Regions from separate parts of the Bifidobacterium sp. UTCIF-38 genome, predicted to be linked through region 2. Evidence: riboswitches for the same ligand, from Rfam matches in the RefSeq annotation. Region 2 holds a riboswitch; the other holds the start of a gene.

Region 1 (11,774 bases), on a different contig from region 2:
ACCGGGTTGGCGCCGTCGGTGACGAGGATGCCGCCGATCTGCTTCTTCAGCCTCTCGGCCCAGCCGGCCACCACGTCCTTCGGGTTGAGCGTGCGCTCGCCCGACTGGCGAGGATCGCCGATCAGACCGGTGGCGCCGCCGACCAGGGCGATCGGGTGGTGACCCGCCGCCTGCAGGTGACGCATGTTGATGAGCTGGACGAGGTTGCCGATGTGCAGGGACGCGGCCGTCGGATCGAACCCGCAATAATAGGTGATCGGCTCTCCGTTCAATGCCGCCGCGAGTCGATCCCGGTCCGTGGACTGGGAAATCAAACCGCGCCATTCCAGTTCATCGAGCAGGGTGTCGAATCCCGCCTCTTTGAAGTCGATGACGTGAGCCATAACCTTTGTCTCCCTATCGAATTGTGGGCATAATGCGTCTTACAGTGTCGCAGAACAGGCCGACAGCTCTATTCGTCAGGGGGCCGTAAAAGAGGAGCTACCTGCGGCCCTCGCCGCGGCGCAGCTGCCTGAACGCCTCGCGCAGCTGCTCGAGCGTCTCGTTGTTGCGCACGGTGCGCAGCTTCGGGAACGAGGCGATCATACGACGCTGCTGACGGTTGAACACGGAGTCGGCGGTCTCGCGAAGACGCACCATGAGTTCGGACGACATCTGCCGGCCTGAGCGCAGGGATTCGCCGACCATATCGCCGAATCTGCCCGGCGCGCCGTTGAACGCGTCGCCGAATGCATCGGATGCGCCGTCGACCATATCGCCGACCCTTTCGCGCATCGCGCCGCTGTATCTGGCCGCGACCGCCTTGAACCGTTCGAGGCTGTCCTCGAGGTCGATGATGCCGATCACGGTGATGATCGTGTCGGCCACGGTCAGCGCGAACAACGTGACGAACAGCCAGTGGATCACCATGATCGGGATCATGGCGGTGACACGCGCCACCTCGGGCTGGACCACGTCGACGATCACCACTCCCCCGATGCCGAAGATCAGCGCGCCGTACAGGCAGATGCGTCCGTTGAGGTTGAACGGGAAGTTCGAGTAATCCCACCAGCGTGCGTGGAACAGCAGCTCCATCGCCCACGAGGTCACGTATTCGAGCAGGCACGCGCCGACGGCCGAGATGACGAACAGGAGGATCGGATTGCGGACCTCGCCGAGCACGACGACGCCCAACACCGCGCCGGTGCCGTAGATCGGGCACAGCGGTCCGTTGAGGAAGCCACGGTTGACGGGGCGCCGCTCCTGAACGGACACGAGGATCGACTCGTACACCCAGCCGCAGAAGCTGTAGAACAGGAACCACAGGAACAGGTATTCGACCGTGAGGATCACGCAGGCACCTCGCCCTTGTTGAACCGGTCGAGCGAAAGCGTCTCGCGCGTGGCCGAGAGCTTGTCGGCGATCGTGACGAGATACCCCTCGACGTACCGCGGGGGCGTGGGGGTCATCGGGAACATGTGGTTGGCGATCGAATCGCGTTCGATCGCGTTGAGACGGAAGTCCCGCAGGGCGTTGCGCAGGGCGGCGCCACCATGGGTGAAGCCGTGCAGGCGGTGTTCGCCGTCGTCCCAATCGTGCCAGTCGTACAGGAAGTAGTCGTGCAGCAGGGCGGCGCGGATCAGCGATTTCAGGTCGACGCGACGCCACAGGTGCGCCCGGTCGGCGATCCACACCGCGAGGCACGCCACGCGGATCGAATGGGCGAACGTGGAGACGTTGCCGTGCTGGAAGCAGCGCCGTTCGATCTGCATGTGCCTGTGTTCGATGACTTCACGGCCGTGTACGGCCACCAGTTCCTGAATCTGCGTGCGTGTGAGCAGACGTGCCACGGTTCGGTCCTTTGCGGGTTTGCGATGTGCGGGGATTGCGCGGTCGCTCGACGGTCACACGGGACATGTCGAGCGATGTCAGGACCGATTGTACGGTCGTCCCGTGGCTTGGGCTTTCATCCCTCGGAACGATTTCCACCGGGCCTTCACCATTTGCGTTCATGTTGCCCGAAGTCGCCATTCACCGGCGATCGCCCCGCGAGCCGCTTTACGCCAGTCCGTGCGACTCGGCGTATTCGCGGTAGGCGCGGAACCCTCCCTCGAGGCTCGCCACGTCGTAACCGCGGTCGGCGAGGATCTCGGCGACCTCCTCGCTCCACCAGCCCTCGGTGCAGTAGACGACGACAGTACGCGTCTTCGGCACGGTCTTGAGCACCTTGGCCAGCGGGTCGAGGGGCGCGTTGATGGCGCCCTCGATCGGGTAGGCGGCCACGTCGGCCGGTTCGCGCAGGTCAAGCAGCGTGACGGCCTTCCCCTCTCCCCTCGTTTCCGAGGCGACGATCGCGGCGAATTCGGCCGGGCCGATGCGCCGGAACGCCGGCCCGTCGTCCGCCGTATCGGAGACATCGGCATCATTCGCGTGAAGCTGCAACGCAATGGACATGTGCTGTTCTTCTTCCCCTTCGTATGGATTCGTCCGGAACGTTCGGATCTCAGATCGCGCAGGCCGGCTGGATGTAGTTGTCCGGGTCGAGCGTGGTGATCGTCGGCCTGTCGCCGCACACCGGACAGTCGGGTACGTGGTCCGGAAGCGGGACGCGCCGGATGTTCATCGTCAGCGCGTCGACGGTGAGCATGCGTCCGACCAGCGGCTCGCCCACGCCGATGATGAGCTTGAGCGCCTCGGTGGCCTCGAGGCTGCCGATCACGCCGACGACCGCGCCGAGCACGCCCGCCTCGCGGCAGGTCGGCACCTCGCCGGCGGCCGGCATGTCGCCGAAGATGCATCGGTAGCAGGGGCCATGCCCTGGCACGACGGTCATCACCTGACCGGCGAATCCGACGACGCCCGCATGGATGAACGGCCTGCCCGCCAGCACGCAGGCGTCGTTGATGAGGAACTTGGCCGAGAAGTTGTCGGTCGCGTCGATCACCAGATCGTATCGGGCGATGAGATCGGCGATGTTGCCGGCGTCGACCGGCTCGTCGTAGGTCTCGACGGTCACGTCCGGGTTGATCGCGCGAACCGAGGCGGCGGCCGACTCCGCCTTCGGTTCGCCGACGTTCGCGGTGGTGTGGATGATCTGGCGCTGCAGGTTGCTCAGGTCGACCGTATCGCCGTCGACGATGCCGATTCGCCCGACGCCGGCTGCCGCCAGATAGAGCGCGACCGGCGAGCCGAGCCCGCCCGCGCCGACGATGAGGACGCTTGCGGCGAGCAGCCGCTTCTGCCCTGCGACGCCGACGCCGCGCAATATCAGATGACGGGAATACCGTTCGAGCTGTTCGTCCGAGAACGCCATGCCAGATGCCTCCTAATTAATTCGGCTCTCTCAGTGCAGGTAGCCGGTGGTCGGGCTGGACGGCACGGCGTGGCCTTCGGTCACCTTGCCGAGGCCCGACAGGTAGGCCGCACGGCCGGCGTCGATCGCGTGCTTGAACGCCTCGGCCATGAGCGGGATGTTGCCCGCGGAGGCGACGGCCGTGTACGCCATGACCGCGTCCGCGCCCATCTCCATCGCGTCGCACGCCTGGCTGGGGCGGCCGATGCCGGCGTCGATGATGACCGGCACATGGGCGTTCGCGATGATGATCTCGATGAAGTCGCGCATGCGCAGACCCATGTTGGAGCCGATCAGCGAGCCGAGCGGCATGACCGCGGCGGCGCCGGCCTCCTCGAGCTGACGCGCGGCGATCGGATCGGGGAACATGTACGGCATGACCACGAATCCCTCCTTCGCGAGCATCTCGGTGGCGCGGATCGTCTCGGCGTTGTCCGGCAGGAGGTACTTGGTCTCGTGTTCGATCTCGACCTTGACGAAGTCGGTGTGGCACACCTCGCGGGCAAGGCGGGCGATGCGCACGGCCTCCTCGGCGTTGCGCGCGCCGGACGTGTTCGGCAGGAGCGTGATGCCTTCGGGGATGTAGTCGAGGACGCTGTTCTCGGTGGTGGTCGCGCGGCGCAGCGCCATCGTGACGATCTGCGTGCCGGCGTGCTCGACGGTGGCCTTGATGAGGTTCAGGTCGTAGCGGCCGGAGCCGAGGATGAAACGGGACTGGAACTCGTGGCCGCCGAGGTTCAGCGGCTTGTCCTCGACGGGCAGGATCGGCGCGGAGGTGCCGACCGGGTTGACGACCGCCGGCTGCGGCGGCAGCGGCGTGGCTTCGACGGATGCCTCGGTGACCGGATTGATGTTGCTCATGATGTTTCCCTTCATTGCCTTCATTGGTGTATTGATGTGGTTGCGAGACGCTCTACGCCTCACCCGCCCTGAACGAACTGCACGATCTCCATGACGCACTGGTCATCGAGCATCGTCTCCTCGCGACGCTCGCGCGGGATGATCTCCCCGTTGAGTTCGATGGCCACGCGGCCCGCCCGGTATCCGTGCGCGTCGAGGTATTCGGCGACGCTGACCGGCGCCTCCAACGTGACCTGCTCCCCGTTGACCTGCATATGCTCCACCCCTTTCGGTGTTCGTAGGGCATGCCCTCCATATCTCCTGCGGCAGCCGTGTATGGCACGACGACCGCATGAGCCGGCATGACCGGTATGAAAAAGGGCGCACGAATGTAAGCCGTACCCTAAGTGGTGCGCCCATCCATGTGCCCTGACATGCGACCATGCGTGCGCCGGATTCGCAGCCGGACGAGTAACGACCGCGGATCCCGCGCTCGCATGGCTAGATTATGAGTTGTTCAGTTATGGGTCTTTCGGCGAACGATCCGCGTTCCGACTGAGTCGAGGAACCGGCTCCGTATGATCGGATGGACGGCAGGAAATCATGAACAACGATTCCTTACGGCGGCATGACCCGCGTCAAGTTCCCCGGTCGAAGCTTTGCACTTCCTCTCAGCCTTTCGGCTCCCGTTCGTTATGAGGCCCAGTCTAGATGGCGACGATGACAACCGTCAGAACGTGCCCGGAGTCTTGTAGGACGGGCCGTCGGAGGTGGAGTCGGCGAAGACCCTGAGCTCCTCCAGCTCGCGCTTGGCGTCGACGATCTGCTCGCGCACGCGGCCGTAGGCGGTGCCGCCCTTGCCGTTGCGGGAGTCGACCGAACCGTGGCTGGAGAGCACCTCGCGCACGCCCGGCGCCTTGTCCGCGGGCAGGAACGCCGCGAAGGTGGAGATGAAGTCCTCGTCGGTCAGATCCCACAGCTCCTGGCCGCGGCCCTCGGCGATCTTCACGCATGCGCCGGAGAGCTCGTGGGCGTGGCGGAACGGCACGCCGTTCTTGACGAGCCATTCGGCGATGTCCGTGGCGAGCGCGAAGCCGGTCGGCGCCTCGGCCTCGAGACGGTCGGCGTCGAAGCGCATGGTACGCACCATGCCGGTGAACGCGGGCAGCAGCACCTCGAGCGTGTCGACCTGGTCGAACACGGCCTCCTTGTCCTCCTGCAGATCGCGCGCGTACGCGGTGGGCAGACCCTTCAAGGTGGCGAGCAGACCGGTCAGATCGCCGATCAGTCGTCCGGACTTGCCGCGCGCCAGCTCGGCGATGTCCGGGTTCTTCTTCTGCGGCATGATCGAGGAGCCGGTGGAGTAGGCGTCGTCGAGCTTGACGAAGGCGAACTCCTGCGTGTTCCAGATGATGATCTCCTCGCTCAGACGGGAGATGTCGACGCCGGTCATCGCGGCGACGAACGCGAATTCGGCGACGAGATCGCGCGAGGCGGTGCCGTCGATCGAGTTGTCGGTCACGCGGGAGAAGCCGAGCTCGCGGGCGACGGCCTCCGGATCGGTGCCGAGCGTGTTGCCGGCGAGCGCGCCGGAGCCGTACGGGGAGGCGTTGATGCGCTTGTCCCAGTCGACGAGGCGTTCGACGTCGCGCAGCAGCGGCCAGGCGTGGGCCATGAGCTGGTGGGCGAGCAGCACGGGCTGGGCGTGCTGCATGTGGGTGCGGCCGGGCATGACGGTGCGGCCGGCCTTCTCGCTCTGGGCGATGAGGGCGTTGACGAGGTCGAGCAGGAGCTTCGCGATGACGCGCGAGTGGCGGCGCAGCCACATGCGGATCAGGCAGGCGATCTGGTCGTTGCGGGAGCGGCCGGCCCTGAGCTTGCCGCCGAGCTCGTCGCCGGCGATGTCGATGAGGCCGCGCTCCAGTGCGGTGGCCTCGTCCTCGTCGTCCTCGATCGGGGCGAAGCTGCCGTCGTCGACGTGTCGCTGGAGGGTGTCGAGCGCGTCCTCCATGCGCTTGAGCTCCTCGTCGGTGAGGAGCCCGGCGCGGCCGAGCGCGCGGGCGTGGGCGCGCGAGCCGGCGATGTCGTCGTCCGCGAGTCGCCAGTCGAACTGGGTGGACTTGGACAGACGGGCGAGCTCGGCGGACGGACCGGAGGTGAAGCGGCCGCCCCACAGGGCGAGATGTTCGGTGTTTTCGGCCATATGCTGCTCCTTTACGATGCTGGTTGCTTGGGTTGCTATGCGTTTTCGACCGTATGCCAGACTATCAGCGTTGCGCTACATAGCGTCGGGATTCATGGGGATGAATCCGTTTGCGATGAATATCCGCGGATATCCTATTGAGTGTATCGATGAGCGTATCGAGGTATCGCATGAGGGAGACCGTCATGCCGTTGCACCTGGTTCGGCAGGACATCACACGCTTGGATGTGGACGCCGTCGTCAACGCGGCGAACACCGCGCTGCGCATGGGAGGCGGCGTGTGCGGGGCGATCTTCCGCGCGGCCGGCGCATCTCGCATGCAGAAGGCGTGTGACCGCCTCTCCCCCATCCGAACCGGGCAGGCCGTGGCGACTGCAGGCTTCGACCTGCCGGCGCGGTACGTGATCCACACTGCCGGACCGGTCTGGCAGGGCGGCGATCACGGTGAGGAGACGCTCCTGCGCGCCTGCTATCGCAATTCGCTGACTCTGGCGGTGCGTCTCAAGTGCAGCGGTATCGCGTTCCCCCTGATTTCGAGCGGCATCTACGGCTATCCGAAGGCGCAGGCGCTCGACGTCGCCGTCGACGAAATCCGGCGCTTCCTGGATTCTTCAGAGGAGACACCGGAGGAGACGCCGAAGCGGGATGACCCGGACCATGGCGACGATCCGGCCGATCGAACGGATCTCGACGTATACCTGTGCGTGTTCGACAATGAGGCCTTCGCCGCGGGAACCGCGTTCGACCGGCAGCTGCGGGCATACATCGACGACCATTACGTAGCCAGCCACACCGATAGTCGACGTAGGCGCATGATGGCGATGCGCGAACTCGGCTATCCGAACGATGACATCGTCAACGACGGCGAGTCGGAGCTTCGTCTGGAATCACCGACTCCCCTGGCGCAATCCGTGACGAGCCTGAGCCCGACACCACGATCGGCCGCACCGGTAAGCGCTCCCCACTATTCGCAACGCGATGTGCTTGCCGATCTGGACGAACCGTTCAACGTGATCCTCTTGCGGCTCATCGACTCCAAGGGATTGAGCGATGTGGATGTGTACAAACGAGCCAATATCAGCAGGAAACTGTTTTCGAAAATACGATGCGGCAATGGGTACATGCCCGGCAAGAAAACGGTGCTCGCACTGGCGATCGCGCTGCGACTCGATCTCGACGAGACTGATGATCTGCTGGCATGCGCCGGCTACGCGCTATCCCACAGCGTGAAATTCGACGTGATCGTCGAATTCTTCATCACCCATGGCGTGTTCGATGTGCTCACCATCAACGAGGTCCTGTTCCGGTACGACCAGCCGCTGCTTGGGCAGTGACAGTCTGGTCCGTCGGACATCGCGTCACTGCGATGTCGCCTGCAAAGCGACCCATGCCCTCCTCCATGATGCGATGCTCGTCTCATCACCGGCAAAGCGCCGGAGATGAACGAAAGGAACGCATCATGATGGAACAGCTGAAGCACGGTATCGGCAGCGACGACCGCACCGACACCATTCACACAGGATCGGAACGAACGGAACTGGTATTCGTGGTGGATCGCAGCGGATCGATGTCCGGGCTTGAATCGGACACCATCGGCGGGTTCAACGCCATGCTTGCCAAGCAACGAGCCATCACAGGGACATGCACGGTGACGACCGTACTGTTCGACAATCGTCTGGAGACGTTGCACGATCACATCGACCTGCACGCGGTGAAGGACCTGACGCCCCACGACTACTGGGCGCGAGGCAGCACCGCACTGCTCGATGCGATCGGCTCGACCATCGACCGCATCGTCTCCGTGCAACGCCATACCGCGGAGGCTTTCCGCGCCGACCATGTGCTGTTCGTCATCATCACCGACGGGTACGAGAATGCGAGCCGTCGGTATTCGCTGCGGCGAATACGCAGCATGATCGAGTTGGAACGCACCCGATATCACTGGGAATTCGTATTCCTCGGCGCCAACATCGACGCCGTGCAAACGGCGGATGATTTCGGCATCGCGCCCCAATGCGCCGCCGATTTCCATGCCGATGGGCAAGGGGTCAAATCATCGTTCGCTGCCGTGTCACGCGCCGCGACGGCCGTACGAGGAGGCGTGAGGCTCGAAGCGGCCTCCGCCACCGCCGTGTTCCAAGACGTACGCGAGGACTATCGGTCGAGGGGGCGGTCGAAGCGACACTGAGGACTGTGCCAGGATCGTATTGCCGTCATCAGCCCGAAACCTCTCGCTGAACAAGGCATAACGAGATGCCACTGCCGTCATCCGATGGATACCTCTCGCGAAGCGCCCTCTCAACGAGAGGTATCCATAGTTAGGCAGTTAGGCAGCCTTTGTACCGGATTTGACGCTGTTCATGATTTCCGCGTCGACGTCGAAACCACCTTCGAGCACAAAGCGACGCAGCAGGGTACGCACCGTCCTGTTCACCTTTGGCTGCGATATGGCCGTGTGCAGGTATGCCTCGAGTGTGTTCCTCGAACGTTTCTTGTCGACCGAGTTGAACAGTGCGTCCAGTCGTCCGAACTCGTTGATGTTCGTTTCGTTGACGAGTTTGCCAGTGAACTCCTCCACCAGCGAACGCTCAACACCGAATCGGTCGACAAGCTTGCCTATCTGCTCTTCTTTCTCCCGGCGAGAATATCGGGTGATGTAGTCGCGCAGCGTCATGCCGTCCTCCACGCCCACATCGCCACGTTCCACGTCGTGCAGGAACAGTTCCGCCAGTCGCTGCTCGTCTGCGGACAACGTGGCGAACGACCGATGCAGCAGTTCGGATGCCTGTTCCAGCTCGGGGCTGTCCTCGCGCAGCGCCTTGAGCCATTTGGTGAAGTTGGCGTTCATGTAGTCCGTGTCGATCGGACCGGTGTCGATGGCGGTCAGATAGCCGTCCAGTTCGTACGGCGCCTCCATATCACCTCCACCGGTCTCATTGCCATCGGAACCACCCTCGAACAGTTCCTTATAACGTTTCGCCAAAATGAGATAGGTGCGCTCGTCGAGCTCGGGGCGCACGATCGTCTGGCTACCGTCCTCGTCCGTAATCGCGTACGACTCCTTGTCCCAATCGAACCCCTGCACCTTCGCCGATTCCAAGAACCGGTTCAATGCGATGAATTCCTTGGCGAACTTGCGTTTGGCCTCCTCCGATTCTGGCAGATGGCGCAGGTCTCCGTGCCCGGATGAGGAGAACACGTCGAGGATCTCCTTGTAGCGGGCATCCATGGCCGCCACGTTCTGCGGCAGTTTCTGCACGAACAGGTCGAGCGGACGATCGCCGGAATAGAGCTTGACCGCGCGTTCGATGTTGCGGCGCATGGTATGCGGCTTGCGGTAGTAGCGGATGACACCGAACGGCTTGTCCGGTCCGAACAACCGGTTGGTGCGGCTGAACGCCTGGATGATGCTCTCGTATTCGATGACCTTGTCCAGATACAGCGTGTTCACCCATTTCGAGTCGAACCCGGTGAGCATCTGGTCCACGACGATGAGCAGATCAAGACGCTGATCGCGTTTCGCGTCGATTCCGCCGTATGGTGTCTTGTGCGACAGGCGCGTCGAGATGTCCTTCTTCATGGCCGGCCATGTCGGGATGGTGAATTCCTTGCCGTATGCCGTGTTGTAGTCGCCAATGATCTCGGACAGAGCATTCTCTTTCACGGTCGCCCCAGCGTTGTTGTCGATGTTCGGGTCGAACAACGCGGTGATACGCAGCTGAGGCGCACGCTCCTTGAAGAGGCGATAGTAGCCGATCGCCTCGGGGATGGAGCTGGTGGCAAGTATCGCGTGGAACTTGTTCGCGTGGCTCAGCACGGGGAACTGTTCGAGGATGTCCGCAACCACCATGTCCTCGTGTTCACTGCCGATACCGTACTGGTCGTTCCCGAGGAAATCCTCGATGCCGGTGATCTTCCGTCCACCGTTATCGGTCAAGGAAGCCATCGGCACCTCGTTCTTGTTCATGTAGCGCTCATAGACCTCGGCCTTGGTGGGGTCGGCGAGCGCCTCCTCGACGCTGTCGGCCTTGGCCTGATCCAGAGCCACGGCCTTTCGTACGTCCGAATCCTTGTAGGTGGTGACCATGGTCGGGTCGAACCCGAGCACATTATGATCGCGGATGCCGTCGGCGATGCTGTACCGGTGCAAACATCCGCCGAAAATCATGGACGTGGTGGAGTTCTTCTTCTGGTTCTCATCGAGGATCGGCGTTCCAGTGAACCCGAAGTACAGCGCGTTGGGGAAGGACCTGCGAATGTCCTGCAACATGTCGCCGAAGGTGGAACGGTGACATTCGTCCACGATGAAGACGATGCGCTTGGCCGCCATGCGGTCGAGCTCGGCTTGGGTGACGCCGCCTTCTCCCGGTTTGATGTTGCTCATCTTCTGGATGGAGGTGACAATGAGCGTGTTCTTGGGATCGGTACTGGTGAGGCGATCCCGCAGCACACCAGTGTTCTCAGTGCCTTGCACATCATCCTCGTCGTCGGCGAAGCTGCGGTATTCCTTGAGCGACTGCGTACCCAGTTCGATGCGGTCCATCAGGAACACGACCTTGTCCGCATCCTTCGAATCGGCGATGAGCTGCGCCGATTTGAAGCTGGTCATGGTCTTGCCCGAACCTGTGGTATGCCATACGTAGCCGCCGCGTCGCCCAGGCGTCTCGGGGCGAGACTCCCAATCACAGGTGCGCACACGGTCGGATATGGCGTTCGCGGCGATGTACTGGTAGCTGCGCAGAACCTTGAGGCAGCCGTCCGAGGAGTCGGCGACGGTGTAGAAGCCGATGAGCTGATGGGCCATCGGGATGGACAGCAGGCCGGCTGTGCCCGATGTGCCGCCGATGAACCGCTTCCATTCGTCGGTGCCGGGTTTGTTGCCTCCGCAGATGGGCTCGTTGTTGAAATCAGCCCAGTGGAAGTAGTAGCTCGGGTTGAATCGGTCGACTCCAGGATTGGCGAAGTACACGGCGTCGTCCGGGGTCATACCCACGAAGATCTGCACGAGTCGGAACAATCCGGTGAACACGCCTTCATGCGCGTATTTCTCGATCTGCCAGGTCGCCTGACTGACCGGGATGCCGCTGCGCTTCAATTCGATGTGGATGAGCGGCATGCCGTTGATGAGCAAGGTGATGTCGCCGCGCCGCGAGTCGAGCATCTTGTTCCTAGCCGGGTAGACCGGCTGCTGGGCGATCTGGTAGACGCTTTTGCCGCCGGCGATCTCCCTGCGGTCGTAGATGTAGAGACTGACCTCCTTGCCGAAGTGCGCGGTATCCTCCTTGTTGTCGCGCATGATGGAGATGGTCCGCCCGTTGACGAATGAATTAAGGGCGAGCGGTGTGCGCAGCGTCTCGATCTGTTCGAGGATCTGCGCCATCTCGCCGTCAGTCAGAGGAT
Region 2 (11,774 bases):
CTGCGGCTGGGTGGCCGGAGTCTGTCGGGCGGGCTGCTGGGCCGCCGGGGCGGCGGCGCGCTGCGGCACGACGGGCATGCCTGCGGCGGCGGCATTGGCCGCGGCCTGCTTGGCGGTGTCGAAGCCGGCGGCGATGACGGTGACGCGCACCTCGTCGCCATAGGCGTCGTCGAGCGCGAGACCCCAGATGATCTGGGCCTCCGGGTGGATGGCCTTGCGCACCAGTTCGACGGCGGCGGAGGCCTCCTGCAGACCGATGTCGGTCGGGCCGGCGACGTTGATGAGCGCACCGTGGGCGCCTTCGATGCTCTCCTCGAGCAGCGGGGAGCTGATGGCCAGCTCGGCGGCCTGAGTGGCGCGGTCCTCGCCCCGTGCGGAGCCGATGCCGAACAGCGCGGTGCCGGCGCCACGCAGAATCGCGGTGACATCGGAGAAGTCGACGTGGATGTAGGAGTTGGAAGTGATCAGATCGGTGATGCCCTGCACGCCGGAGAGCAGTGCGGAATCGGCGGTCTTGAAGGCGTCCATGATCGTGATCGAACGGTCGGACAGCTCCAGCAGTCGATCGTTCGGGATGACGATGAGGGCGTCGACCTCCTGACGCAGGTTGTCGATGCCGAGTTCGGCGGAGGCGGAGCGCTGCGGACCCTCGAACGAGAACGGACGGGTGACCACGGCGATGGTCAGCGCGCCCTGCTGGTGGGCTGCACGTGCGACGATCGGGCTGGCGCCGGTACCGGTGCCGCCGCCCTCGCCGCAGGTGACGAAGACCATGTCGGCGCCCTTGACGGCCTCCTCGATGTCGGACTGGTGGTCCTGAGCGGCCTTGGCACCCTTCTCGGGGTCGGCGCCCGCTCCCAGGCCGCGGCTGGACTGATCGGACAGGGAGATCTTCACATCGGCGTCGGAGCGCAGCAGATCCTTGGCATCGGTGTTCACTGCGATGAATTCGACATTCTGCAAGCCCTCGGCGATCATGCGGTTGACGGCGTTGCCACCGGCACCGCCTACGCCGACGACCTTGATGTTGGTCCTGTCGTTCAACTCCTCGTTCTGGGCGATCTCGCTCACGTTGTGCTCCTGTCACTTCACGGTTACACCCTAGACTAGCGCAGGGCCACGCCGTATTGTGTGATATTTTCGCGCGTGTAGCGCACATTTATAGCTTAGTAACTGGCGTCCATCGGGTCGTCGCCGAAGAGGGTCTCGCGCTCCTCGTGACTGGTGGTGCGCGACTCGAGCCAGCCGTAGGGCAGGTGGACCTTCTTGGCGAAGCGCACGCGGCCGCGCGGCTTGTCGACCACACGGGGCGGGAACTCGACCGTCGGGTCGAGCCGGCCGATCTCACGGTCCACGTCCTCGAGGCTCTCGCATTCCATGAACGCCTTGCGCGTGGACCCGCCGACCGGGAAGCCCTTCAGGTACCAGGCGATGTGCTTGCGCAGGTCATGCACTGCCATGCGCTCGTCGCCGTCGTAGAACTCGACGAGCAGACGCGCGTGGCGGGCGATCACGCGGCACACCTCGCCAAGGGTCGGGTTGAACCGCTCGTCGGAGCCCTCGAACGCGTGCTTGATGTCGGCGAACAGCCACGGGCGGCCCTGGCATCCGCGGCCGATGGCCACGCCGTCGCAGCCGGTCTCGGCGATCATCGCGAGGGCGTCGTCGGCGCCCCAGATGTCGCCGTTGCCGAACACGGGGATCGTCAGATGCTCCTTGAGCTCGCCGATGCGGCTCCAGTCCGAGTGGCCTCCGTAGTATTCGGCGGTGGTGCGCGCGTGGAGGGTCACGGCGGCGCAGCCCTCCTCCTGGGCGATGCGCCCGGCCTCGAGGAACGTCTCGTGATCATGGTCGATGCCGACGCGGATCTTCGCGGTGACCGGGATGTTCGCCGGCTCGCACACCTTGACGACGCGTCGGATGAGCTCGGTGAAGATGTCGGTCTTCCACGGCAGGGCGGAACCGCCGCCGCGACGTGTGACCTTGGGCACCGGGCATCCGAAGTTGAGGTCGACGTGGTCGGCCATGTGCTCGTCGACGACGATCCGCGCGGCCTGTTCGACGATTGCCGGGTTCACGCCGTACAGCTGCAGCGAGCGCACGCGCTCGGTGGACGCGAACCGACACAGGCGCAGGGCCTTGGGGTTGCGGGCGACGAGCGCGCGGGCGGTGATCATCTCGGCCACGTACAGGCCGTCGGGGCCGTACTCCTCGCACAGCACGCGGAACGGCCAGTTGGTGACGCCCGCCATCGGCGAGAGCACGACCGGGGTGGGCACGTCGATCGGCCCGAGACGGACCGGCCTGATGGCCGGTGCGGGTGCGTCGAGCGCGGCGGTATGACGCGGCGAGCGCGGATCCTCCCCCGTGAGGGAGTCGCCGCGCTCGTCGATGACGGTTTCGCTGTTGGCTGTCAACTCAGTACAGACCGCCGGCCTCGTTGATCTTCACGGAGTCGGGCCATGCCTCGCCGCCCATGGCGACCGGCTTCATCGGCACGCGGGTGCGATGCTCGCCGATGCGGGAGTCGACGTACTCGGCGACCTTGTCCAGCGAGACGCGCTCCTGGTTCATCGTGTCGCGGTCGCGGATGGTGACGGCGTGATCCTCGAGTGTGTCGAAGTCGACGGTGATGCACAGCGGGGTGCCGATCTCGTCCTCGCGGCGGTAGCGGCGGCCGATGGCGCCGGCCTCGTCGTAGTCGATCATCCACTCGTGCTGGCGCAGGTCGGCGGCCAGATCCTGGGCGACGGTCTGCAGCTCCGGCTTCTTCGAAAGCGGCAGGACGGCGGCCTTGACCGGCGCGAGACGCGGGTCGAGGCGCAGGACGGTGCGCTTGTCGACGCCGCCCTTGGTGTTCGGGGCCTCGTCCACGTCGTAGGCGTCGACGAGGAAGCACATCAGGGAGCGGGTGAGTCCCGCGGCCGGCTCGATGACGTACGGGATGTACTTCTCGCCGGTGGCCTGGTTGAAGTAGCTCAGATCCTCGCCGGAGTGCTTGGCGTGCGCGGACAGGTCGAAGTCGGTGCGGTTGGCCACGCCCTCGAGCTCACCCCAGTCGGAGCCCTGGAAGCCGAACTTGTACTCGATGTCGACGGTGCGCTTGGAGTAGTGGGCCAGCTTCTCCTTCGGGTGCTCGTAGTGGCGCAGGTTCTCCGGCTTGACGCCGAGGTCCAGATACCACTGGGTGCGGGCGTCGATCCAGTACTGATGCCATTCCTCGTCGGTGCCGGGCTCGACGAAGAACTCCATCTCCATCTGCTCGAACTCGCGGGTGCGGAAGATGAAGTTGCCGGGCGTGATTTCGTTACGGAAGGACTTGCCCATGTTGGCGATGCCGAACGGCGGCTTGGAGCGCGAGGAGGTCATCACGTTCTTGAAGTCGACGAAGATGCCCTGCGCGGTCTCCGGGCGCAGGTAGTGCAGGCTGTTCTCGTCCTCGACCGGGCCGAGGTGCGTGCGCAGCATCATGTTGAAGTCGCGCGGCTCGGTCCACTTGCCGCGGGTGCCGCAGTCGGGGCACACGATGTCGGCCATGCCGTTCTCCGGCAGCTTGTCGCCGTGCTTCTCGGCGTAGCTCTCCTGGAGCTTGTCGGCGCGGTTGCGCTTGTGGCAGTTGAGGCACTCGACCAGCGGGTCGTTGAACACGGCGACGTGGCCGGAGGCGACCCACACCGGGGTCGGCAGGATGATGGACGTGTCGACGCCGACGACGTCGGGACGGGTGACGACCATCGAACGCCACCATTCGCGCTTGATGTTGTCCTTCAGGGCGACACCGAGCGGACCGTAGTCCCATGCGGAACGGGTTCCGCCGTAGATCTCGCCGGCGGGGAACACGAAACCGCGACGCTTCGCGAGGGATACGACTTCATCAAGTTTGGACTGAGCCACAATGCACCTTCTGGTATGAACGGTTTGGGGTCTTTACAACCGCTTCAGGATACCGGCACAGTCTGACAGTGGCGGCCGGACCGCCTCCGCGGCGCATCACCTCCCCTTGAACAGGCGGAACAGGCGGGATTCGCGCACGGCGAGCACGCCGGCGACGGTCGCGACGAGGACGCCGGCGAACAGGGCGAGCGGCGAGCGGGCGGCGGCGAGGAGCACCGCCGCCGGATCGGACGGGGAGGCGCGCAGGCAGAGCGCGGCGATCAGCGACAGGCCCGCCGCCGTGGCGCCGCCGCCCCAGACGAGGGTCTCGATCAGCGCCGCGAGCAACTGGTCCGACTTGCGTTGGCCGCAGTGGAGGGCGCCCGCGTATTCCAGACGCCGCCTGTGCACGGACGCGACGCCGATGACGAGGCCGACCGCGAGCGCCGCCCAGGGCAGCATGCGGGTCATGCGCGTCTCGTAGAGCGCCGCGGCGTTCCATCCGCGATCGAGGCTTTTGTTGAGCATGGTGGTGCCGGGGAGGGTCTGCGTGGTGGATTTGCCGGCGATGGCGGTCGTGGTGAGCAGCGATTCGACCGCGTCGGTGCGCGGCCACTGTTTGGCCCAGCATTCGCTGAACGGCTTGGCGTCGGCCGTCGCGGGGACGACGAGCGCGTAGGCGAAACGGGTGTCGCGTCCGTCGTTCGGCCAGTCGAAGACACCGGCGACGGGGATGTCTCCGTGGTCGGTCTCGATCGTGACGCCCTTGGCCCAGCCGAAGTCGTGGGCGAGAGTCGTGGAGACCCATACGCCGGTGGGGTCGGCGTCGGCGGCCGCGAGCAGGCCGATCATGCCGGCGGTGACCTCGTATGAGCCGATGCTGCGTCCCGGGGTCGAGCGCGGGGTGATCTGGTCGCCCTCGCGCATAGCGCCCGCGGCTTGCGGCCCGCCGTCCGCGTCGACGAGACGGTCGCAGGCGGCGCCGTCGATCACGGAGATGGGGCTGACGATGGTGGTGACGTCCGCCGCGGCACGGATGCGGGTGACGGCGTCACGCTCCTGTCCGATGACGGCGAGCGCCTCGAATCCGCCGATGAGCGTGCCGGCGACGGCCACGGCGAGGAACCAGACCGCGGCGCGGGAGGCGCCGGAGCCGATGTTGCGCATCGCCTCGGAGAGGATGGACGCGAGTCTCATGACGCCTCCTTTACGTATCGCACCTGCGTCGCCGCCTCTTCCGGCGCGTAGTCGGCGAGATCGATGACCCGCCCGCAGGCGTCGCGGGTGGCGAGGTCATGGGTGGCGACGACGACGATCATGCCGTGTCCGGCGAGGTTGCCGAGCACGCCCGAGACGCTGTGGGCGGTGCGCGTGTCCAGCTGGGCCGTGGGTTCGTCAACGAGCAGCATGTCCGGGGCCGAGCTGACGGCCCGGGCGAGCATGAGCCGTTGCGCCTCGCCGCCGGAGAGCGCGGCGAACGGGCGGTCGGCGACGGCCCCGAGATCGAACAGGCCCATCGCCTCCAGCGCCTGGGGCTCCGCCTCGCGTCGGCGCAGGCCCCGCGCGAGCAGCGGGAAGACGACGTGGTCGAGCGCGCTGCGTTCGGCGACGCCGTACGGGTTCTGGAATACCCAGCCGATGCGGTTCACGCCGTCGCGCGTGACCGTGCCGGCGGCGGGTTTCTCCCATCCGGCGAGGATCGACAGCAGCGTGGATTTGCCGCAGCCGCTCGGCCCGCAGATCGCCGTCGTGGTGCCCGCCTCGAGGGTGAACGACAGGTGTTCGAACAGCGTGTCCGTGCCGGGGAACCGGTGGGCGAGGTCGCGGCCGGTCACCCTCGCGGACACGTCAGCCCCCTGATCGCTCCTCCGATCGACACCGTGGAGGGGCCGGCGGACGGTTCGGAGCCGTCGGCGGGCCTGACGAGGCTCACGCCCAAGTCCGCGCCGATCACCGTCACCGGGATCGTTCTGCCGTCGGAGGCGATGCATCCGGTATCGCCGTCGACGCCGAACACGGCGGCGGCCGGCACGCGCATCACGTCGAGAGGCTGCGCCAGAGCCACGGTGGCGTCGATCCCCTGCGCGGACTCCTGCGACGCGGATTGGCCAGATGACTGGCCCGACGACTGGCCCTGCGCGGACTTGGACGACGAGGATTGGGCGAACATCCGGAATTCCGGCGAGGCGGTGACGCGCGCGCAGAACTCCGGGTCGTCGATGCGCGTGGCCCCGGCCTTGAGCACGCCCTGCTGACCGAAGACGGTGATCGTCCGGTCGGCGTTCTCGGCGGCGCCGTCCCTCAAGCTGATCGCGGTCAGGGCACCGGGGATCCGGCCGATCGACGTCCCGGCCGTGACCATGGTGCCGGGTACGCCGTTCCAGTCGGAGACGGTCGCCTCGCGCTGTGGCAGCCAGATCACGTCCGCGATGGCGAGGTTGCCATCCAGGTCCGAGGTCACGCCGAGCCCGCGCCACAGGGCCTTGACGGCCTTGACCGTACGCGTCGTGTACCGGTCGGTGTCGGCGGGCGCGCCAAATCCGAGCCGTGCGAGTTCGTCGTTGAACGCGCGCACGTCCCTGCCCTTGTCGCCGTATTTCAGGTCGCGGTAGAGCGGGGTCGCGGTGGCGAGCGCGACGATGGGCCGTTCGTCGACCGCGAGCGCGGCTCTGCCGGAGACGAGCCCTTCGCCGGAATGGTCGGCGGTCACGGTGCCGGACGTGTTGATGAGTATCTGGCGGGATGCGGAGAGCGTGGGGATGACGCTGATCTGCCTGTTCGCGTCGTAGCGCTGGATACCGACCGGCGCGCTGGTGATCTCCTTCGCGCTCGACAATATCGCCGGGTGCCGGTCGGGCAGCAGGAACGCGGCCGCGCCGACGCTGACGGCCGCGGTGAGGATGACGGCAATCAGCAGCCAGGCGACGGGGAACCTGCGTCGCGCGGTGCCGCGTGGAGTACCGCGCGGCGTTCCCCGCCCCGTCGACGGCCCCGATGATGCCGATGATGTCTTCGCCATGATGGCCTCCCCTCCTTGCGCTCGCCCTCGCGCCCGATCGGGCTTCGATCCCGACATCGGCTTCGGCGTCGTGTCCGATTCCATCGTTCCACGCCGTCCACGCGCACGGTCAGGCGAAGGTCAGGGCTGGGCCGCCTACGATGGAAGGTGCACAGGCTGCACAGCCGTGCGGCACAGGGGTTCCAGGACAAGGGGGTTGAGATGGGACGACGATCATCGCAAGGAATCGCGAGCATCCCGCGCCTGCTGGCCGCGACGTTGTCCGCGGCGGCGCTGCTCGCGGGGCTCGCGGGCTGCGCGGGGCCGACGAACGGCACGCAGACCGCATCCCCCGCATCCGGGGATCACGGTTCGTCGGCGCAGGGGCAGGATTCCCCGCAACAGGGACCTGTCTCGACGTTGCGCGAGGCGGACGACAACGGGCGTCTGGCGAGCTCGCTGTCCTCCTACATCGACGAGGTGCTCGCCGACCCGTACGTGTCGGACTACGAGCGCCCGTTCCTCGAACAGGCCAAGAAGGAGGGGCGGGTGTCGACGGCCGTCTATGAGAAGGTCTGGTCGGACTACAAGACGTGCATGGTCGACCACGGCTTCCCAGAGCCGAAGCTCGAACGGTTCCCGAACGGCATGATGGACATCATGCAGCACGCCGTCGGCACCGACGAGCAGGAGGAGCGGTGGCGCGACGCCTACGCCGACTGCTACCTGCGGTTCTCCCATGTGCAGGGACTGTACGGTCAGCAGCAGGGCAACCCGAGTCTGTACGCCAACGTCGACGAGGCGGTCGTCGACTGCATGCGGCGCGAGGGCGTGGTGCCCCCGAGCTACACGGTCAAGGACTTCAACGACGGGCAGACCCTGCTCCAGACGGAGGGGTGGACGGACGCGAAGGACAAGCTCGGCTACGATTTCGGTGACGCGCGCGTGCGCGGCTGCAAGGCGGCGCAGGGCTGGTCGTCAAGCAGCGCCAACGACCCCGTGGAGTACCTCTGGTAGATCATGGCGGGGATACTGATCGTCGAGGACAACACGGGCATGGCCGCCTCGCTCGACGACGCGTTGCGGCATGAGGGCTACCGCACCTGGACGGCCGAAACCGGCGTCGAGGCGCTGGAACTGCTCGCCGCACACCGGGACGCCATCGACGTGGTCCTGCTCGACCGCGACCTGCCGGTCATGTCCGGCGACACGGTGATGACGACGATCCGCACGCTCGGACTGGACGTGAGCGTGCTCATGGTCACCGCCTCGGCCAGCCCGGAACAGCGTGTGGAAGGGCTGGACCTCGGCGCCGACGACTACCTGCCCAAGCCGTTCGTCTACCGGGAGCTGTCGGCGCGCATCCGCGCCCTGCTGCGCCACGACGCGAGGCGACGCGCGCCGGCGGGGTCCTTCAACGATTCCGGCGCCGTCGCGCAGCCGGTAGTCATCGACGACGACCGCCGACTCGCCTACTGGAGAAACACCCCGCTCGACCTGACCGCACGGGAGTTCGCCGTGCTGCGCCGCATCGTCGAGGCGGACGGCGGCTGGGTCACGCTCGACGAACTCATCGCCGCCGCATGGCCGGACGGCACGACCAGCACCGGCGCGGCCAAGACGCTCGTCTACACGCTCAAACGCAAGCTCGAGGCCGCCGGCGGCAAGGGCGCCATCGTCTCGGCACGAGGGAAGGGATACCGTCTGCCATGAACCACCCGTCCAGTCTGCCCAACGCATCCCGCCCGTCCAGTCCGTCCGACCCGTCCGGAAAGCGCCGGTTCCATCTGCGCCCGCGCACCTTCCGCGGCAAGCTCGCGCTCGCCATCGGCCTGCTGGTGGCGGTGTTCCTCGGGATCGCCCTGGCGTTGCAGACCATGCTGTTCGGCCGCATCTACGACCGGTCGTCCTACCGGCTGTATCAGGTGGCCAGCGGCGGAACGCTGCCCACGCCCGACGGCGGCGAACTGTATGTGTCCTCCACCGGTTGCTACTACACCGACTACGCCGTGGGCTGCGGGCCGATGACGCCGGGGTCGATCATGGAGATCAGCGACTCGGACATGCGAAGGCCCCTGATGCAGGGCGCCATGTGGTTCTCGCTGGCGCTGTTCGCAGGGTTCGCCGTGCTGGCGATGGTCGCGGCGTGGTTCATCTCTCGCAGACTGGCCGGACGCATCTCCTCACTGGGAGCACAGATGCGCCGGCTCGACCCGGCGGCCACCGGCGAGCGCGTGTCGATCGCCGGCTCGGACGAGGTGGCGTCGCTGGCCGGCGACGTGAACGCGATGCTCACTCGCATCGAGCAGGCGGCGGTCACGCAGCGGCAGTTCATCGCGAACGCCTCGCACGAGCTGCGTACGCCGATCGCGGTGATCGGAACCAGTCTGGACGCCCCGCTCGCGCAGGGGCGGTTCGCGGCGGACGTGGAGCCGGCGGTGCGCCGGGCGCTGGAGGCGGACCGGAACGCGGCCGACCTGGTGGAGGGGCTGCTGGCGCTGTCGCGCGTGCAGAGCATGGCGTTGCATCCGGGCGATGAGCGACCGCCCGAGACGCCGCTCGGTGAGGTTGTGGAGCACGCGCTGGATGCCTCGTGGGACGCGATCGACGAACGCGGCATCGACGTGCGCTGCGACATCGACCCCGCGCCGGCGGTGCGCGCGGACCCGACGATGCTGGCCCTGCTGACGGGCAACCTCATCCGCAACGCCGTGGTGCACAACGTGGACCGCGGCGACATCGAAGTCGACGTGCGGAGCATTGACGGCGGGGGCGTCGAACTGTCCGTCACCAACAGCACGGAGACTGCTGAGGCTGCGGAGTCGGCGGACGGGCGCGATCTGGATGATCTGCTGATCCCGTTCCATCGCGGGAGGGCGTCCCGGCTCGAGAACCGGCCCGGCAACGGGCTGGGCCTGTCGATCGTCAGGGAGATCGCGGATCTTTACCATGCCGAGCTGCGACTCGCCAGACCCGAGCCGGGCCGATTCGGCGTGTCTGTGCGATTTTGTAACAACCATGTCCGTATCGGCGCGTAGTTTCGGGAAGCAACAAACGAAATGCAGGGGAACCCGCACCACTAGGCGGGTTGAGATGGGCGATGGCCCGACCCTTTGAACCTGTTGGTTAAGACCAGCGTAGGGAGCAGTGATATATGAGCGATGCTTCGCTATCCATCCGCAACGAACGCGGTATCGATTCCTCTTATACCAATTCTGACGACTCCGGATGCGATCTCGCCGATCTGCGCGTCCGCATCCGAACCGCCGTCGAACAGGTGAGGGCCACCCGCCCGCTGGCGCAGTCGTTCACCAATTTCGTGACGATCAACCTCGTGGCCAACGCCCAGCTCGCGGCCGGCGGCGCCGCGGCGATGAGCTTCCTGCCCGACGACGTAATCGACACGGCGCCGATCTCGGGGGCCGACTACATCAACGTGGGCACGCTGCTGCCGTTCTACAAGGACGCGCTGCCGCAGATCGCACGCGCCTTCCACAAGACCGGGCACAAGTGGGTGCTCGATCCGGTGGCCGCAGGCATCGGCCGCACCCGCACCGAGATCCTGCGCGCCTTCCGCGCCACTCCCCCGACCATCGTGCGCGGCAACGCCTCCGAGATCATCGCCCTTGCCGATATGTGGGGTCTGTCAGCCGAAGCCGAACCCGGCAACCAGCCCGCCACCCGCCCGGCCGGCGTCGAGGCCGTCGACGAGGTCGATGCGGCCGTCGAACCGGCCAGGCGTCTGGCGCAGTTCCTCGCCGCCTCCGCCCCGGATAAGACGGCCGCCGTGGCCGTCTCCGGCAAGATCGATCTCGTCACCGATGGCGAGACCGTCTACCGACTGCCCGGCGGCAGCGCGATGATGACGAAGATCACCGGCGCCGGATGCTCGCTCGGCGGCGTGACCGCCACCTATCTCGCCGTAGCCGACCCGCTGACCGCCGCGCTGGCGGCGAGCGCCCTGTACGACCGCGCCGGCGAGATCGCCGAGACGCAGTCCAACGGCCCCGGCTCATTCCAGGTCGCCTTCCTCGACGCCCTGTGGAGCGTGACCGCCGATCAGGTGGCCGCCTCCGAGATCCACATGTTCTGACACTTCCACCAACAACCAAAGGAACAAATCAATGAACAACGAATACCCATACGCGTCGATGCGCGACAGCTTCGACCTGTCCGCGTACTTCGTGGTCGGCCCGGAGGACTGCAAGGGCCGACCGCTGACCGACGTGGTCGATCAGGCCCTGGGCGGCGGCGCGACCTTCATCCAGCTTCGCGCCAAGAAGGCCGACGCCTCCGAGCTGACGACGATGGCGCAGGACATCGCGCAGATCATCGAGGACAACGGCAAGTCCGACTCCGTGGCCTTCGTGATCGACGACCGTGCCGACGTGGTGTGGCAGGCCCGCCGCAAGGGTATCAAGGTCGACGGCGTGCACATCGGACAGACCGATATGGAGCCTCGCGAGGCCCGCGCCCTTCTGGGCGACGAGGCGATCGTGGGTCTGTCCGCCGAGACCGAGTCGCTGGTGCGTCTCATCAACGAGCTGCCCGACGGCTGCATCGACTACATCGGCGCCGGTCCGCTGCACGTGTCCGTCACCAAGCCGGAGGCCTCCGTGGGCGGCAACGACGGCTCCGGTAAGACCTTGGACACCAAGCAGATCAACACGATCTGCGCCGCCTCCGAATTCCCGGTGGTCGTCGGCGGCGGCGTGACCGCCGCCGATATGGCCATGCTGGCCGGCACGAAGGCGGCCGGCTGGTTCGCGGTGTCCGCGATCGCCGGCGCCGAGAACCCCGAGGAGGCCACCCGCGCGATGGTCGAGGGCTGGAAGGCCGTGCGCGGCGACGCGAAGCACGATTACGCGCCGCGCATCGTCACCCACACCCCGGCCGTCGACAC

Evidence for each region. A riboswitch is a leader RNA that binds a small molecule or an ion and turns the genes downstream of it on or off. The one in region 2 is predicted to bind thiamine pyrophosphate.
Region 1: another riboswitch for thiamine pyrophosphate. It lies ahead of thiS (sulfur carrier protein ThiS); the one in region 2 lies ahead of BW11_RS07620 (hydroxyethylthiazole kinase).

Annotation. Positions count from the first base shown of each region.
Region 1 is NZ_JFAL01000002.1:259,864-271,637, forward strand. Features, by position in the region: gene tyrS (tyrosine--tRNA ligase) at 1-383, opposite strand, end outside; gene BW11_RS01680 (putative ABC transporter permease) at 481-1,332, opposite strand; gene BW11_RS01685 (HD domain-containing protein) at 1,329-1,829, opposite strand; gene BW11_RS01690 (rhodanese-like domain-containing protein) at 2,038-2,433, opposite strand; gene thiF (thiazole biosynthesis adenylyltransferase ThiF) at 2,483-3,292, opposite strand; gene BW11_RS01700 (thiazole synthase) at 3,323-4,192, opposite strand; gene thiS (sulfur carrier protein ThiS) at 4,252-4,446, opposite strand; TPP riboswitch at 4,769-4,871, opposite strand; gene argH (argininosuccinate lyase) at 4,902-6,374, opposite strand; gene BW11_RS01715 (macro domain-containing protein) at 6,560-7,708, shown strand; gene BW11_RS01720 (vWA domain-containing protein) at 7,834-8,562, shown strand; gene BW11_RS01725 (type I restriction endonuclease subunit R) at 8,701-11,774, opposite strand, start outside.
Region 2 is NZ_JFAL01000022.1:87,645-99,418, reverse strand. Features, by position in the region: gene ftsZ (cell division protein FtsZ) at 1-1,071, opposite strand, end outside; gene dusB (tRNA dihydrouridine synthase DusB) at 1,167-2,417, opposite strand; gene BW11_RS07650 (glycine--tRNA ligase) at 2,419-3,894, opposite strand; gene BW11_RS07645 (hypothetical protein) at 3,991-5,070, opposite strand; gene BW11_RS07640 (ABC transporter ATP-binding protein) at 5,067-5,720, opposite strand; gene BW11_RS11845 (peptidoglycan-binding protein) at 5,705-6,892, opposite strand; gene BW11_RS07635 (hypothetical protein) at 7,094-7,888, shown strand; gene BW11_RS07630 (response regulator transcription factor) at 7,892-8,584, shown strand; gene BW11_RS07625 (cell wall metabolism sensor histidine kinase WalK) at 8,581-9,909, shown strand; TPP riboswitch at 9,925-10,032, shown strand; gene BW11_RS07620 (hydroxyethylthiazole kinase) at 10,026-10,964, shown strand; gene thiC (phosphomethylpyrimidine synthase ThiC) at 10,996-11,774, shown strand, end outside.